DNA from 2 places in the Roseateles sp. P5_E11 genome. Region 1 is predicted to be linked to the other one. Evidence: riboswitches for the same ligand, from Rfam matches in the RefSeq annotation. Region 1 holds a riboswitch; the other holds the start of a gene.
The links. Region 1 has a riboswitch for S-adenosylhomocysteine ahead of metH (methionine synthase). Riboswitches for the same ligand answer to the same signal wherever they lie in the genome.
Positions count from the first base shown of each region.

Region 1 (12,260 bases):
GTTGAAGCCCACCTCGCCGCTGGCCGCGGTCAGCAGCCCGGCAAAGCCGGCAGCGGTGGCGCCGACGAGCAGCCAGCGGTAGACGTAGAGCTCCTTGGCAACGAGCTTGCGGGTGAGCAGCTTCATGACGGGTGTGCCTCTTGGGCTTGCCGGCTGTGCATGACGGTGGCGACGAAGACTTCTTCCAGGCTCATGCGGTGCACCTCTTGCACCGGTGCGCCGAGGCGGGCAAGGAAGTCGTCGTTGAAGCCGTCGATGGTCAGCGTGACGTTGGGGCCGTCGACGTCGCGGTGGACGATCTCTGGCAGACGCCAATCGGGCGCACCGTCCGGTAGCCGCAAACGCAGCGTGCGCCAGCGTTCGAGGAAGTCCTCCTTGTTGTTGGACGCCACGACACGGCCACGATCGATGAAGGTGATGCGGTCGGAAATGCGCTCCACGTCCAGCGTGTTGTGCGACGAGAACAGGATGGAGCGGCTGTCGTCGCGCAGCACGTCCATGAACTCGGTCAGCAGTTCCTGGCGGGCGACCGGGTCCATGCCCGAGGTGGGCTCGTCCAGCACCAGCAGGCGCGGGCGCCGCGCGAGCGCCAGCAGCAGCAGGGCCTTGGCCTGTTCGCCCGTGGACAGGCTCTTGGCCATCTGCCCCCCATGCAGGCCGAAGCGCTTCAACAGCGTGGCGGCGTAGGTTGCGTCCCAGCCGGGGTAGAGGGACGCGACGAAGTCCATGTGCCAGGCCAGCGTCGCCTGCGGCAGCAGCTTCATGTCGTCGCTGACGAAACCGACATCGGCTTTGGCGGCGGCCTGGTCTTGAGGCATGTCGTGGCCGAGCAGGCGAATGCTGCCAGCGTCAGGTGTCAGCAGGCCCATCAGCAGCCGGATGGTGGTGCTCTTGCCGGCGCCGTTCGGGCCGACGAGCCCCATGATCTGGCCCTGCTCAAGGTCGAGGGACACGTTCTCCAGCGTGAAGAAGCGGAACGCCTTGCGCACGCCGTTCATCTCAATGGCTTTCGCGCTCATTTGTCGGGCTCCTGATTCAGCGCGTTGCGCAGTCGTTCGATCAAATCCGGCTCGGGCATGGCCAGCGACCTGGCAATCTCGCCAGCCGCGGCGAGGTGGGTATCGAGCTGGGCCAGGCGCATGTCCTTGGCCAGGCCTTGCGCGTCGGCCACGAACGAACCCTTGCCGTGGCGGGTGACGATGACGCCTTCGGATTCCAGGTCCAGGTAGGCGCGCTTGACGGTGATGACGCTGACGCGCAGATCCGCCGCCAGCGCGCGGATGGACGGCAGCTCCTGCCCGGCTGGCCAGTCCCCGGCGGCAACGCGCTGGCGGATCTGTTCGACGATCTGGAGGTACATCGGCCTCGCGTCGGTCTGCGAGATGAAGAGACTGCTGTGCATAATGTGTATACACAGAATATATGCGCAGTCCGGCGAATGCAAGCGGCGGAATGAAAAGAGCGGCCCGCGGGCCGCTCTTGCCGGTCGATTCAACCGCCGTCTAGAGCTTCAGCAGGGCTTCCAGATTCACGCGCAGCTTGAATTCCGCCGGTGCCAGGCTGGCCGAGATGGCCTGGGCGGCCAGTCGCGTATCGCGTGGCACGGGGTTGCTCAACGGGCTGCCGCTCTTGCCGATCAATGCAGCGACGAGAGGCTCATTGGCGCTGAAGCCGCGTTTGAAGACGAGCCCGACTTCGCCATTGGCCAAGCGCACGATGCTGCCGGGTGGGTACAGGCCCACGGTCTTGATCAGCGCCGCGCCGGCTTCGTCAGGCTGGCCGAGTTCGTCGAGGAAGACGGCGCGGGCGGCCGCGGCGCCGCTCATGGCCTGGCGGCTGCGGCGGGGCGACAAGCGCGCGCCGAAGAGATCGATGCGGCGCAGCAGTCGGGCCAGCTTCTCGCCATCGCTGCGGCTGCCGAGCGGGCCGGGCCCGGCCTCGTGATGGAGGCGCACGGCGGTCAGCCAGACGGGGTCGGCGACGCCGACCTGGGCCAGGCGCTGCGCAGCGCGGTCGCCGTGAGCGGCCAGGGCCTGGCGCTGGGCGGGCGTGGCGGCGTCGAGCTGGCTGGCCAAGCGGTCGTGGGCGGGGCCGGCGCCGTAGTTCATCGTCAGCGCGGCGCCCTGCAGCGCGCTGCGCAGTTCCGGTGCCAGTTGCATCTGCTGGGCGACCAGGTCGCAGAGCAGCAGCGTCAACAGCGCGTGACGGGCGCTGTAGTCGCCGAATTCCTGGCTGCTCTCGAAGATCAGCAGCATCAGGGTTGCGTCAGGGTGGGCGTGCAGGCGCTTCAGCGCGGTGTCGCGCAGCGCGGCCAGTCGGGCGGTGAAATCAACCGGATCGGCCTCGCGCAGCAGGCTGTGGGTGTGCAGCAGCAGGTTGGACCAGGCCTCGCGCGGGCCGAGTTCCACCTTGGTCGGGGCCAGAGTGTCGAGCCGGAAACTGCCGTCGGCTTTGACGATGTCGGACAGCGGCACGTCCTGCATGACCATGGTGTCCAGCCGATGGGCCAGCGCGCGCTGGTACTCCATGGTGTCTGCGGAGTTCACCCACGCGCCGCCATCGACGAGGCTGCGCACCAGCGGCGAGTCGCGCAGCACCTGGCCGCGCGCGAACAGCAGCTTGCCGTTGGCGTCGAACAGGTCGTACGGCAGGGTCATGCCCAGGCGCAGCGTGCGGGTCGGTAGAGGGATGAGTTCAGAGGCCATGGATTGAGGCATTCTCAACGGCCTTCGGCTTCGGCAAGCCGATCTTGAGCGAGGACGAAGGGGTGGCTGCGTAGAATTCCCGGCCATCCGAGGAGCGCTGCGACGGGTTTTCTTGCCTGCCAGGCTCGGATTTCTGAAAACGGCGCTCATCGATCCTCTGCCTGAGCCCCATCGATGACCACGCCCCCTTCGCCTCCTGCACTGAAGCTCTCTGGCCTCGAGCCCGTCGCCATCGATGCCGGCAGCCTGTTCGTCAACATCGGCGAGCGCACCAACGTCACCGGCTCCAAGGCCTTCGCGCGCATGATCCTGGCGGGGGAGTTCGAGAAGGCGCTGGCCGTCGCGCGCCAGCAGGTCGAGAACGGCGCCCAGGTCATCGACATCAACATGGACGAGGCCATGCTGGACAGCCAGGCGGCCATGGTGCGCTTCCTGAACCTGATCGCCGGTGAGCCCGAGATCGCGCGCGTGCCGATCATGATCGACTCGTCCAAGTGGAGCGTCATCGAGGCTGGCCTCAAGTGCATCCAGGGCAAGGGCATCGTCAACTCCATCTCGATGAAGGAAGGCGAGGATGAGTTCCGCCGCCAGGCCAAGCTCGTGCGCCGCTACGGTGCCGCGGCCGTGGTGATGGCCTTCGACGAGAAGGGCCAGGCCGACACCTTCGCCCGCAAGACCGAAATCTGCGAGCGGGCCTACCGCATCCTGGTCGACGAGGTCGGCTTCCCGGCCGAGGACATCATCTTCGACCCCAACATCTTCGCCATCGCGACCGGCATCGAGGAGCACGACAACTACGCCGTGGACTTCATCGAAGCCACGCGCTGGATCAAGCAGAACCTGCCCGGCGCCAAGGTGTCAGGCGGCGTGTCCAACGTGTCTTTCAGCTTCCGTGGCAACGAGCCGGTGCGCGAGGCCATCCACACCGTCTTCCTGTACCACGCCATCCAGGCGGGCATGGACATGGGTATCGTCAATGCCGGCATGGTGGGCGTGTACGACGACCTTGATGCCGAGTTGCGCGAGCGCGTCGAGGACGTTGTGCTGAACCGCCGCGCGGATGCGGGCGAGCGCCTCATCGAGATCGCCGACCGCGCCAAGAGTGCCGGCAAGGACGATTCGGCCCGTCTGGCCTGGCGCGCCGGCGATGTGAACCAGCGGCTGTCGCACGCGCTGGTGCATGGCATCACCGACTTCATCACCGAAGACACCGAGGAAGCCTGGCAGGCCATTCTGGCCAAGGGCGGCCGGCCGCTGCACGTCATCGAAGGCCCGTTGATGGCCGGCATGAATGTCGTCGGCGACCTGTTCGGCCAGGGCAAGATGTTCCTGCCGCAGGTGGTGAAGAGCGCGCGCGTTATGAAGCAGGCCGTGGCCCACCTGCTGCCCTATATCGAGGAAGAAAAGCGGCTGCTGATCGAGGGCGGCGGCGACGCCAAGCCCAAGGGGAAGATCGTCATCGCCACCGTCAAGGGCGACGTGCACGACATCGGCAAGAACATCGTCACGGTGGTCTTGCAGTGCAACAACTACGAGGTCGTCAACATGGGCGTCATGGTGCCGGCCCAGGACATTCTGCGCAAAGCCAAGGAAGAGGGCGCGGACATCATCGGCCTGTCCGGGCTGATCACGCCGAGCCTGGAGGAGATGCAGCACGTCGCGGCCGAGATGCAGCGCGACGACTACTTCGCTTCGCGCCACATGCCGCTGCTGATCGGCGGCGCCACGACCAGCCGCGTGCACACGGCCGTCAAGATCTCGCCGCACTACGACGGCCCGGTGGTCTACGTGCCCGATGCGTCGCGCGCCGTGGGCGTGTGCACCGAGCTGCTCAGCGACGACCGCGCCGCGGCCTATATCGCAGAGCTGAAAGCCGACATCGAGAAGACCCGCGAACTGCATGCCAACAAGAAGCAGACGCCGCTGGTGACGCTGGCTGCCGCACGGGCCAACAAGGCCGTGCTGGACCTGAGCCGCGTCGCGCCCGCCCCGAAGTTCACCGGTCGTCGTGTGCTGAAGAACCTGGACCTTGCGGAACTGACCCGCTACATCGACTGGGGCCCTTATTTCCAGACCTGGGACCTGGCTGGCCCGTATCCGGCCATCCTTGATGACGCTGTCGTTGGCAGCGAGGCGCGCAAGGTGTTTGCCGATGCGCAGGCGATGCTGAAAAAGATCATCGACGGCCGCTGGCTGCAGGCGCATGCCGTCTTCGGCCTCTACCCGGCCGCGCGCGTCAACGAGGACGACATTGCCATTCGCAGCGAACCGCCCATGGTCTGGCACGGCCTGCGCATGCAGTCAGAGAGGCCCGTCGTCGAAGGAGTGAAGCGCCCCAACCGCTGCCTGTCCGATTTTGTTGCGGAAGAGGGCGACCACGTCGGCATGTTCGCCGTCACCGCGGGCCTGGGCGTCGACAAGAAGGAGGCGGACTTCCTCGCCACCCATGACGACTATTCGGCCATCATGCTCAAGGCCCTGGCCGACCGCCTGGCCGAGGCCGCCGCAGAGTGGCTGCACGAGCGCGTGCGGCGTGAGTTCTGGGGCTATGCGCCGGCCGAGGCGCTGAGCAATGCAGAGCTCGTGGCCGAGAAGTACGAAGGCATCCGCCCCGCGCCCGGCTACCCGGCCTGCCCCGACCATCTCTCCAAGCGCGACCTGTTTCGCGTGCTCGCGCCCGACGAGATCGGCATGGGCCTGACCGACAGCATGGCAATGACGCCAGCGGCCAGCGTCAGCGGCTTCTACCTGGCGCACCCTGACGCGGCGTACTTCAATGTCGGCCGCATCGGCGACGACCAGCTCGCCGACTGGGCCGTGCGCTGTGGCTTGGACGAGACCGAGGCGCGCCGCGCGCTGGCGCCGCTGTTGGGCTAGGTCGACACCCTGGGCCTGAAGCGGTTTCGTCCTACAGGGAGGGCCGCTGTAGGGGCGGCATGCTTCGGGTCATACCAACCACATCGGAGGCCCCATGTCGACCCCCATGAATTCCGTCAAGTCCACGCAGATCGTCGCCGGCGTCGCCGTCGTGCTGGCGCTGCTCGGTGGCGCCTATGCAGTGGGCCGGTCGCAGACGGTCACCAGTGAGCCGATTGCCGCGACGACACAGCAGCAGACCACCGCCGCACCGCAACGGCTGGCCAGTGCCGACCCGGTACGCCAGGCCCAGCCGGCGCCCGTGGTTGAAACCCAGGCCCCGCCCGCGCTGTGCGACAGCTGCGGCCGCGTGACCGACGTGCATACCGAGGCGCGCCGTGGCAAGGGCAGCGGCGTCGGTGCCGTGGGCGGCGCCGTCGTCGGCGGCCTGCTGGGCAATATGGTGGGTGGCGGCAACGGCAAGAAGCTCGCCACCGTGGCGGGCGCCGTGGGTGGCGGTTATGCCGGCAACGAGATCGAGAAGAACCAGAAGAGCTACAACGTCTGGATCGTGCAGGTGCGCGAGCGTGATGGCCGTCTGCGCCGCTTCGAGCGCAGCGCCGACCCGGGCCTGCGCGTCGGCGATGAGGTCAGGCTGACCGAGAACGGCTTCGTGCGCGCCTGACGCGGCGCGAAGCCAGGGCAGGGCGGGTTCCAAGGAGTGATGCGATGAAGTTGCTGATTGCCACCGCGGCCCTGGCGGCCACCCTGTCCACTTCCGTTCGCGCCGAGGACAACCCGGCCCCGGTGCTGTCCGTCCCGACGCAGGCTCAGCGCAGCGCGCTCTGCGACGGCTGCTTGTGGGTGCAGGAAATCCACAGCGAGACCCGCAAGGGCAAGGGCAGCGGCCTGGGTGTCGTGGGTGGTGCCGTCATTGGCGGCCTGCTGGGCAACCAGGTGGGCGGCGGCACCGGCAAGAAGCTGGCGACCGTCGGCGGGGCTGCCGCTGGCGGCTATGCCGGTAATGAGGTCGAGAAGAACGCCAAGAAGTCCACCGTCTGGGTCGCGCAGGTCGTCGACCGCCATGGCCGTATGCGCAGCGTCGAACTCGGCGCCGATCCCATGCTGAGGGCCGGCGACACCGTGCGCGAGAAAGACGGCCAGCTCGTCAGGCCCTGACGAGGCCTGCTACGACGCGTGCAACCGGTACTGGTTGCGCCCCGCGCCCTTGGCGAGATACAGCGCCTGATCGGCACGGCCGAGCAGTTCCTCGCCGCCGAGTTCGTCTCGCGGGTGAACGGCAATGCCGATGCTCGTCGCTATCGACAGTTCGCCGGCCGATGTGGCAAACGGCCGGTTGATGGCCTCGATGATCTTGCCGGCGACGATCTCGGCCTCGGTGGCAGCGCGCAGGCCTTCCAGCACGACGACGAATTCGTCTCCCGCCAGCCGGCCGACAAAGTCGGTGCCCCTGACCAGTTGCTGCAGCCGCCGCGCAAACTCGCACAGCACCTCGTCGCCGACACCGTGGCCATGGCTGTCGTTGATGAGCTTGAATCGGTCGATATCAAGGAACAGCAGCGCCGTGAAGCTCTGCGCCCGGTGGGCCCGCTTGATCACCGCGGCCAACTGCTCGTTGAAGCTGTAGCGGTTGGGCAGCCCGGTGAGGGCGTCGGTGCGGGCCAGCTCGGCAAGCTGGCGCTCGAGCTGCCGGCGTTCGGTCACGTCCGTGCTGAGCGCATAGAGGCCGCGGACTGAGCCATCCTCGGCGATGTCGGGCAGGTAGAGGTTGTGCAGCGAGCGGGCCGCGCCGGCCGCCGTGGATTCGACATGGAACTCGACACGCTCGCCGCCAAGTGCCCGCGCCAGGTGCTCGCGGCGCTGTTCGTACAGCGCCGCCGGCACGGCCTCCGCCACGGTCTTGCCGACGGTAGTGCGGTGATCCAGGCCTGTCCACTTGCTGAAGGTCTCGTTCAGGAACAGCAGGCGCTGGTCCTTGTCGATATAGGAAATCATCACCGGCAGGTTGTCGGCGATGTCACGCAACCGTTTCTCGCTTTCGGCCAGCTTCGCCTCGGCTTGGCGACGTTCCGTGATGTCGAAGGAGACGGAATAGAAGCCCTGGACCTGGCCGGCCGCATCGACGTCGGGCACATAGCGTTGCGCGAAGTACAGGGTGCCATCGCCATGGGTCACGAAGGATTCGAACTGGCGGGGCTGCCCTTGCATCACGGCGTCGATATGGGGCTTGGCGATCTCCCACACCGCGTCTCCCCGGATCTCGCGGAAGGTCTGCCCCAGCAGCTCGGAGATGGGGCGCCGCAGCACGCGCTCGGCGGCAAGGTTGCCAAAGTCCGCGCGCAGGTCCTTGTCGAAGTGCGAGACCACAACGGGGATGTTGTCCGTGATGTCCTTCAGCCGATGTTCCGAAGCCTGGACGGCCAGCTCGGCGGCCTTGCGTTCGGTGATGTCCATCGACACCGAATAAAAGCCCACCACCGTGTCGAACGCGTCGCGCCTGGGTACATAGAGTTGATGGAAATGCCGCTGCGCCCCGGGCAGTACCTGCGTGCTATCAAACTCGACGGACTGGCCCTGCAGCACAGCCTCGATGTGGGGTTGCAGTTGCCGCGCCCCGTCCTCGCCGCGCACGTCGCTGACATGCTTGCCGACAAGCGCTTCGGCCGGCACGCCGTAGACCCGCCCGGCCGTTGCATTGGCGAACACGATGCGGGCGCCGGCATCGAACTCGGTGATGAGCACGGGGACGTTGTCCGCAACGGCGCGCATGCGTTGCTCGGCTTCGCGCAGCTCGCCCGTGCGGCGCTGCAGGGCGATGGTCATGGCGTCAAAGCGGCGCTTGAGGGTGCCGAGCTCGTCCCGGGCCGTGCTGCCGAACAACGGCACCTGCTCGCCGCGCTCGAGGGCCTCGGTGGCCTGCGTGAGCAGGGCCAGCGGCCGCAGCACGCGGCGCACGCCAACACTGGCCAGCACGACCAGCAGCATGCTGAAGGCGACCACCGCGGCCATGGTGACCTGCTCGTGCACGTCCTCCGCGAGCCTGCGCGCGTCGCCAGCGTTGCGTGACCAGCGGAAGGCCGCGTCCGCCATGGCTTGGGTGTCGCCGAGCAGCAGCTCGAAGGCCTGGTCGTGGCGGCGGCGCTGGAAGTCGCTGTCTGGCGCGGCTGCCGTCTTCAGCGCGCGCTCAAAGAGAGCAGGCAGCCGGCCGGCCGCGTCTCTCAGCAACTCGACTTCGGCATGCGCTGATCCCTGAAGATCGGCGCCTGCCAGGTCACGCACGATGTTGGCGTGCCAGCTCTTCCACTCCGAGACCGAGAGCTCGTCGCGCTCACGCTGGAACACGTAGGTCGCGCCGACCAGGCCTGCCACGTCGCGCGCTACCTGCTGCGCCCGTTGCTGCTGGGCTTCCGCGCGGCCTTCCAGCCGGGTGGCCGTCCACATCGCGACGATGGCCGACGTGCCCACCAGCGCGGCAACGGCCCCAGCGGCAATGAAGAGGGAGCGGATCTTCATGGTGGTGCAGGTCAGCGAGGCAGGCCGACGGCGTTGGGCAGCACGGCGCGCAGCGGCGCGGCGTCGACCAGGGTGCGGTAATCGGCAGGCTTTCTGCCGGTGGCATAGCCCTCCCGCACCGCCCAGTTCGCCTGCGACTGCAGGGTGCGCAGCAAGGCCTCGTCCAGGGACAGCTCGGCGTGGGTGCGCTGCATCGACCAGCGCGCAAAGCCGGGCTCGACGCCCAGCCGGTTCACGAAGATGGCCTCGGCCCGGCGTGGCTGGGCGCGGATGAATTCGTTGGCGCGGTGGATGGCTTTGAGGAAGCGCTCCAGGTCGGGCCGCCGCGCCTTCAGGACGCTCGTCTGGACCACGAGGTTGAAGGTCTGCTTGTAGTCCCCGGATTCGCTCAGCACGACACCGTCCACGCGCGGGCTGTGCGCCGCCGCATAGGCAAAGGGCTGGAAGACGGCCACCGCATCCACCTGGCCGGCGGCCATGGCGTCCAGCGCGCCCTCGGGCTGGATGGCGACCTGCAGGACGTTCTTGGGGTCGACATCGTTGTTGAGCAGGAAGGTGTCCAGGAAGTATTGGGCCGAGGTGCCTTTGACGACGCCGACTCGCTTGCCGACGAGGTCGCGGGCGGCCTTGATGCCCGCGCTGCGGCGGGTGACCAGTTCGACGTCGCTGGATGTGCTGGAGAAGGTCGCGATGACGGAGAAATCGGTGCGCTCGAAGGATTCGAAGGCGATGGCGGTGTCGGCAGCCGTGCCCAGGTCGGCCTGGCCTTCGGCCATCAGCTTCAGGCAGCGGCGGCCGCTGGGCGCCTCGATGGCCTTGACCGTCAGGCCTTCGGCCTCGAACAGACCTTCGGACAGGGCCACCAGCACCGGCAGCGAATGCGGCGACCGGGACACCGCCACGGTCAGCGGCGCCGCGGCGACGGTACCTGCCAGCCATGCCACCAGCAATGCCAGCAGGCGTCGTGCGTTCAAGGCGAACCTCATCGTGTGAGCGTGACCGAGCCCGGGGCGAGTGACTGCAGCGGGCGGGCGTCGATCAGCTGCTGCATGGAAGGGACCGGTTCCGTCGCCTTGCCGTCCTGGCCCAGTTGCCAGCGGATCTGGCTGAGCATCGTCGCCGGCAGCGAGGTATGCAGGGCGAGCCGGTAGTCCTGTTCGGCCATCAGGCGCTGCGCCACCGCGGCGCTGACCTTGAGGTTGGCCGCCAGGATGGCCTGGGCCTCGTTGGGCGATTCGGCGATGAAGCGCTGGGCCCGCAGCAGGGCGCGCAGGACCTTCTCGAAACGCGGCCGGTCCCGGTCGACGGCGCGGGCCTGGGCCACGATGCAGAAGTGCTGGGTGTAGACATGGGCCGAAGGCAGGCGGACCGCATCGGCGCCAAGCCGCTCCTCGATGCGGGCCGCCTCCGGCTCCCACACGACCGCCGCGGCGGCCTTGCCCTGCTGCACGAGATCGCCCAACGCGCCGGGCTCGGCGAAGCTCAGCTTGACGCGGTCGGGGTCGATGCCTTGATAGGTGAGCCAGCGGTCCAGGAAGTACTCGGCCGAGGTGCCCGCCACCGTGGCGATGCGCTTGCCGGCCATGTCCCGGCTCTCGCGCACGCCGGCGCGCCGGCTGGCGATGAGCTTGATCTGAGCGGTCGACTCGCCGATGGACGCCAGGATGGTGACGGCCGGTGTCTGCGCAGCCGTCATCGCGACGGCAAATTCGGCGCCCGCGGCGACTTCGGCGATGCCAGAGCGCAGCGCGGCCAGGCAGGCTTTGCCGCTGTTGCAGGGAATGCGTACGACGTCCAGCCCCTCGGCCTGGAACAGGTGCTGCTCGATGGCGACCAGCAGCGGCAGGGCGACCGGGCCGCTGGGCACGGCAATGCTGATCGTCGCGGCCTGCGACGGCACCGCGATCGCCGCCAGCAGCAGCGCGGTGGCCAGCCCGAGCGCCAGCCCGATGCGGCGGCGCATGGTCAGCCCGCCTGCCCGGGCAGCCCCCGGCGGAGCTGGATGGCTTCGGCGACATGGGCGCTGCCAATCGCCGCCGCTCCCGCCAGATCGGCCACCGTGCGGGCCACGCGCAGCACGCGGTGAAAGCTGCGTGCCGACCAGCCCAGGCGCTCGGCCGAGCGCTCCAGCAAAGCCTTGGCTGCGGGCTCCAGCACCGCATGTTCGGCCAGGTCCTGGGCCTGCAGCTGGGCGTTGGCCACGCCCTGGCGCGCCACGGCCCGCTCACGCGCTGCGGCGACCCGTTCCGCGACGACGGCGCTGGGCTCGCCCGGGGCCAGGTCCTGCAGGTCGCGCGGCGGCACGGCAGCCACTTCGATGAGCAGGTCGAGCCGATCGAGGAAGGGGCCGCTGAGCCGGCCCTGGTAGCGTGAGACCTGGTCCGGCGAGCAGCGGCAGGCTTTCAGGGGACTGCCCAGATGACCACAGGGGCAGGGGTTCATCGCGGCGACGAGCTGGAAGCGCGCCGGGAACTCGGCCTGGCGGGCGGCGCGCGAGATCAGGATGCGGCCGGTCTCCAGCGGCTCGCGCAGGGCTTCCAGCGCGGCGCGGGGGAATTCAGGGAGTTCATCCAGGAAGAGCACGCCGTGCTGGGCCAGCGAGATTTCGCCCGGCCGGGGCGGTGAGCCGCCGCCCACCAGCGCCACGCTCGACGCCGAGTGGTGGGGCGAGCGCAGCGGGCGCAACCCCCAGCGCGCGATGTCGAACTGGCCGGCCAGGCTGAGCACGGCGGCGGATTCCAGCGCAGCCTCGTCATCCAGCGCTGGCAGCAGCGCGGACAGGCGTTGTGCCAGCATGGACTTGCCGGTGCCGGGCGGGCCCACCATCAGCAGGCTGTGGCCGCCCGCCGCGGCGATCTCCAGCGCCCGCTTCGGGCCGGCCTGGCCCTTGATGTCGGCGAGATCGGGCAGGCCGCGTGCGGCCTCGCGGGTCAGGGCGACGGCGCGCGGCAGGGCTTCGCCGTCGGGCTGCAGGGCCGCCACCACGTCAAGAAGATGGCGGGCCTGCCGCACCACCAGGCCGTCGACGAGGGCCGCCTCAGCGGCGCTGGCCTCAGGCAGCAGCAGTTCGCGCTCGCCACCGTCCTGGCGCAGCGCCAGGGCCATGGCCAGGGCGCCGCGCACCGCGCGCACCTCGCCGGCCAGCGACAGTTCGCCAGCGCACTC
Region 1 is NZ_JBFUMO010000009.1:409-12,668, forward strand. It holds partial or broken gene ACXJKR_RS01520 (hypothetical protein) at 1-126, opposite strand, end outside; gene ACXJKR_RS01525 (ABC transporter ATP-binding protein) at 123-1,019, opposite strand; gene ACXJKR_RS01530 (GntR family transcriptional regulator) at 1,016-1,402, opposite strand; gene ACXJKR_RS01535 (HD-GYP domain-containing protein) at 1,503-2,705, opposite strand; S-adenosyl-L-homocysteine riboswitch at 2,789-2,860, shown strand; gene metH (methionine synthase) at 2,880-5,582, shown strand; gene ACXJKR_RS01545 (glycine zipper 2TM domain-containing protein) at 5,677-6,246, shown strand; gene ACXJKR_RS01550 (glycine zipper 2TM domain-containing protein) at 6,291-6,740, shown strand; gene ACXJKR_RS01555 (diguanylate cyclase domain-containing protein) at 6,750-9,095, opposite strand; gene ACXJKR_RS01560 (ABC transporter substrate-binding protein) at 9,107-10,069, opposite strand; gene ACXJKR_RS01565 (ABC transporter substrate-binding protein) at 10,078-11,058, opposite strand; gene ACXJKR_RS01570 (YifB family Mg chelatase-like AAA ATPase) at 11,061-12,260, opposite strand, start outside.

Region 2 (3,418 bases), on a different contig from region 1:
CCGGCGTGTTCGGGGGGAAAAATTCGAAACTGACAAGGGTGCTCATCGGGAGGCCCACAAGAAGAATTCGCGGTTGCCATCACCGCCGGTGATGGGGCTGTCGAAGTAGTCCAGCACCTTGAGGCCGAGGGCCGTGCAGGCCAGGCGCACGCGGGCTTCCAGTCGCGGGTAGTCGGCCTCGTCCTTGACGAGACCGCCCTTGCCCAGGGCTTGTGGCCCCAGTTCGAACTGCGGCTTGATGAGCACGAGCAGATGGCCGTGCACCTCCAGCCAAGGCAGCAACTCCGGGAGGCTGCCCACCATGGAAATGAAACTCAGGTCGCCGACGATCAGCGTGAAGCCGCCCGTCGGCGCGTGCTGGCGCAACACGTCCAGCTCGCGCACATGCACGCCTTCCAGCGCCGTGACGCGCGGGTCGGCCAGCAGCTTGGCATGCAGCTGGCCATGGCCTACGTCCACGCCAACGACATGGCGGGCGCCGTGAGCCAGCAGGCAGTCTGTGAAGCCGCCTGTGCTCTGGCCGACGTCCAGCACAGTGTGCGTCGTGACGTCGAAGCCGACGCGGGTGAGCGCCCCTTCCAGCTTGAGCCCGCCGCGCGACACATAGCGCAGCTCCGCGTCGTCGGTGACGCGCAGCTGCGCCGTCTCGGGCAGGTCCTCGCCGGCCTTCTTCAACATCGCCCAGCCGGTGGGCGAGGCCCATTCGGCGGCGGCGTTCGAGATCAAGCGCTGGGCCACCGAGCGGGTCGGTGCCAGGCCTTGGGCGACGAGGAGCTGGTCAGCGCGCATCGACGATCAGTACCGATAAGTGTCGGGCTTGTACGGGCCGGCCTTGTTGACGCCGATGTAGGCGGCCTGCTCTTCCGTCAGCTCGGTCAGCTGCGCATTCAGCGTGGTCAGCTGCAGGCGCGCGACCTTCTCGTCCAGGTGCTTGGGCAGCACATAGACCTGGCCGATGGCGTAGTTGTCCTTGTGCGCGTAGAGCTCGATTTGGGCGATGGTCTGGTTCGCGAACGAGCTGCTCATCACATAGCTCGGGTGGCCCGTGCCGCAGCCCAGGTTCACCAGGCGGCCCTTGGCCAAGAGAATGATCCGCTTGCCGTCCGGGAAGATCACATGGTCGACCTGGGGCTTGATCTCTTCCCACTCGTACTGCTCCAGCGCCGCGACCTCGATCTCGTTGTCGAAGTGGCCGATGTTGCAGACGATGGCGTTGTTCTTCATCGCCAGCATGTGCTCGTGGCGGATGACGTTCTTGTTGCCGGTCGTCGTCACGAAGATGTCGGCCTTGCTTTGGGCGTACTCCATCGTCACGACGCGATAGCCTTCCATCGCGGCCTGCAGTGCGCAGATGGGGTCGATCTCGGTGACCCACACTTGCGCCGACAGCGCACGCAGCGCCTGGGCCGAGCCCTTGCCCACGTCGCCATAGCCGGCCACGACGGCGATCTTGCCGGCGACCATCACGTCGGTAGCGCGCTTGATGCCGTCCACCAGCGATTCACGGCAGCCGTAGAGGTTGTCGAACTTGCTCTTGGTGACCGAGTCGTTGACGTTGATGGCGCGGAACAGCAGCGTGCCCTTGGCCGACATTTCCTTCAGGCGGTGCACGCCCGTGGTCGTCTCTTCGGTCACGCCGATGATCTCAGRGCTCTTGCGGGTGTACCAGCTGCCGTCTTCGGCGACCTTCTTCTTGATGGCCGCGAACAGGATGCGCTCTTCCTCGCTGCCGGGGTTGGCCAGCACGGACAAGTCCTTCTCGGCCTTCTGGCCCAGGTGCATCAGCAGCGTCGCGTCGCCGCCGTCGTCCAGGATCATGTTGGGGCCTTCGCCCGCTTCACCCTTGCCGGCAAATTCGAAGATGCGGTGGGTGTAGTCCCAGTAGTCTTCCAGCGTCTCGCCCTTGTAGGCGAACACGGGCGTGCCGACGGCGGCGAGGGCCGCGGCGGCGTGGTCTTGCGTGGAGAAAATGTTGCACGAGGCCCAGCGCACTTCGGCGCCCAGGGCTTGCAGCGTCTCGACGAGCACGGCCGTCTGGATGGTCATGTGCAGCGAACCGGTGACGCGCGCGCCCTTGAGCGGCTGTGTGGCGGCGTATTCCTTGCGGATGGCCATCAACGCCGGCATCTCATGCTCGGCGATCTTGATTTCCTTGCGGCCCCAGTCGGCCAGCGACAGGTCCTTGACGATGTGATTCGTGGTGCTCATGCAGGGCTCCTTCAAGCGAATGAAGCCGCTGGCGGGTCGTACGGGGGGATCAAACCTCACCCAGGCACGGATTGCCAGCGGGTGAGCGCAGTTGCAGGGGGTCAGAACTTCCGAGCCTGGCCTCAATAGGTGCTGAGGTTGCAACGCTCCTCGGAAGGAGGCGGCATTCTAGCCGGCAGCGCTGCGCAGCAGCGAGATGTCCTCGCGTGGCGGCGCGCCAAAAAGGCGACGATATTCACGGCTGAACTGCGAAGGGCTCTCGTAACCAACCCGGTGCGCGGCGCTGGCGGCATCCAGGCCATCGCCCAGCATCAACCGGCGCGCCTGCTGCAGGCGCAGGTTTTTCTGGAATTGCAGAGGCGACAAGGCGGTCAGCTGCTTGAAGCGCAGATGCAGCGTCGACGGGCTCATGTGGGCCAACTCGGCCAGTTCGTCGATGGACAGAGGTTCGGCATAGCGGCGCGACAGCTGCTCGATGACGCGGCCCACGCGGCGGGTGACGCCGTCGGTATGCGCCAGCGAACGCAGCCGCGGGCCCAGCGGGCCGGTCAGCACGCGGTAGAGGATCTCGCGCTGCACCAACGGTGCCAGCGTCTTCAGATCCTGCGGGCTGTCCAGCAGCTGCAGCAGACGCAGGGCAGCGTCCAGCAGCGGCGCGGTGACGGGCGCGACATGCAGGCCGGCGTCGTTGCCTTCAGGCGGTGCATCGCCGTCCAGCAGCAGCTCGGTCAGCGCCTGCGTCTCGCAGCTCAGGCGCATACAGACATAGGGCTTGGCCGGGCTGGCCTCCAGCACTTGGCCGCGCGGCAGCATGGTCATGGGTACGACGAGGCACTGCATCGCGTCGTAGTGCACCACGCGCTCGCCGAGCTGCGCGCGCTTTCGCCCCTGCAGCACCAGCACCAGGCCGGGCTCGTAAACCGCCGGCACCGGCTGGGCCGGCGCGCTGGCGCGGATCAGCCGCAGCCAGGGCAGGGCGGTCGTGTGCAGGCCATCTGCGGGCGCGCGGGCCAGGGCCTGCGCGATGGTGCGCTCGCGCAGGGCGTGCAGGTCATCGTCTTGAGGCATGTGAGCGATTGTGCAAACACTTGCCCAAAGCTGGCGTCGTGCAGGGGCATGCGCTGGAGGATCGGGCAAGCATGTCCGAGCTTTGTGCTGGGCGACCGGCGCCCGGTTTCCTAAGCTGTCCCCATCCCATTGATGATCCCTT
Region 2 is NZ_JBFUMO010000056.1:6,375-9,792, forward strand. It holds gene metF (methylenetetrahydrofolate reductase [NAD(P)H]) at 1-46, opposite strand, end outside; gene ACXJKR_RS06895 (TlyA family RNA methyltransferase) at 43-789, opposite strand; gene ahcY (adenosylhomocysteinase) at 796-2,208, opposite strand; S-adenosyl-L-homocysteine riboswitch at 2,285-2,366, opposite strand; gene ACXJKR_RS06905 (AraC family transcriptional regulator N-terminal domain-containing protein) at 2,377-3,276, opposite strand.
Region 2: another riboswitch for S-adenosylhomocysteine. It lies ahead of ahcY (adenosylhomocysteinase); the one in region 1 lies ahead of metH (methionine synthase).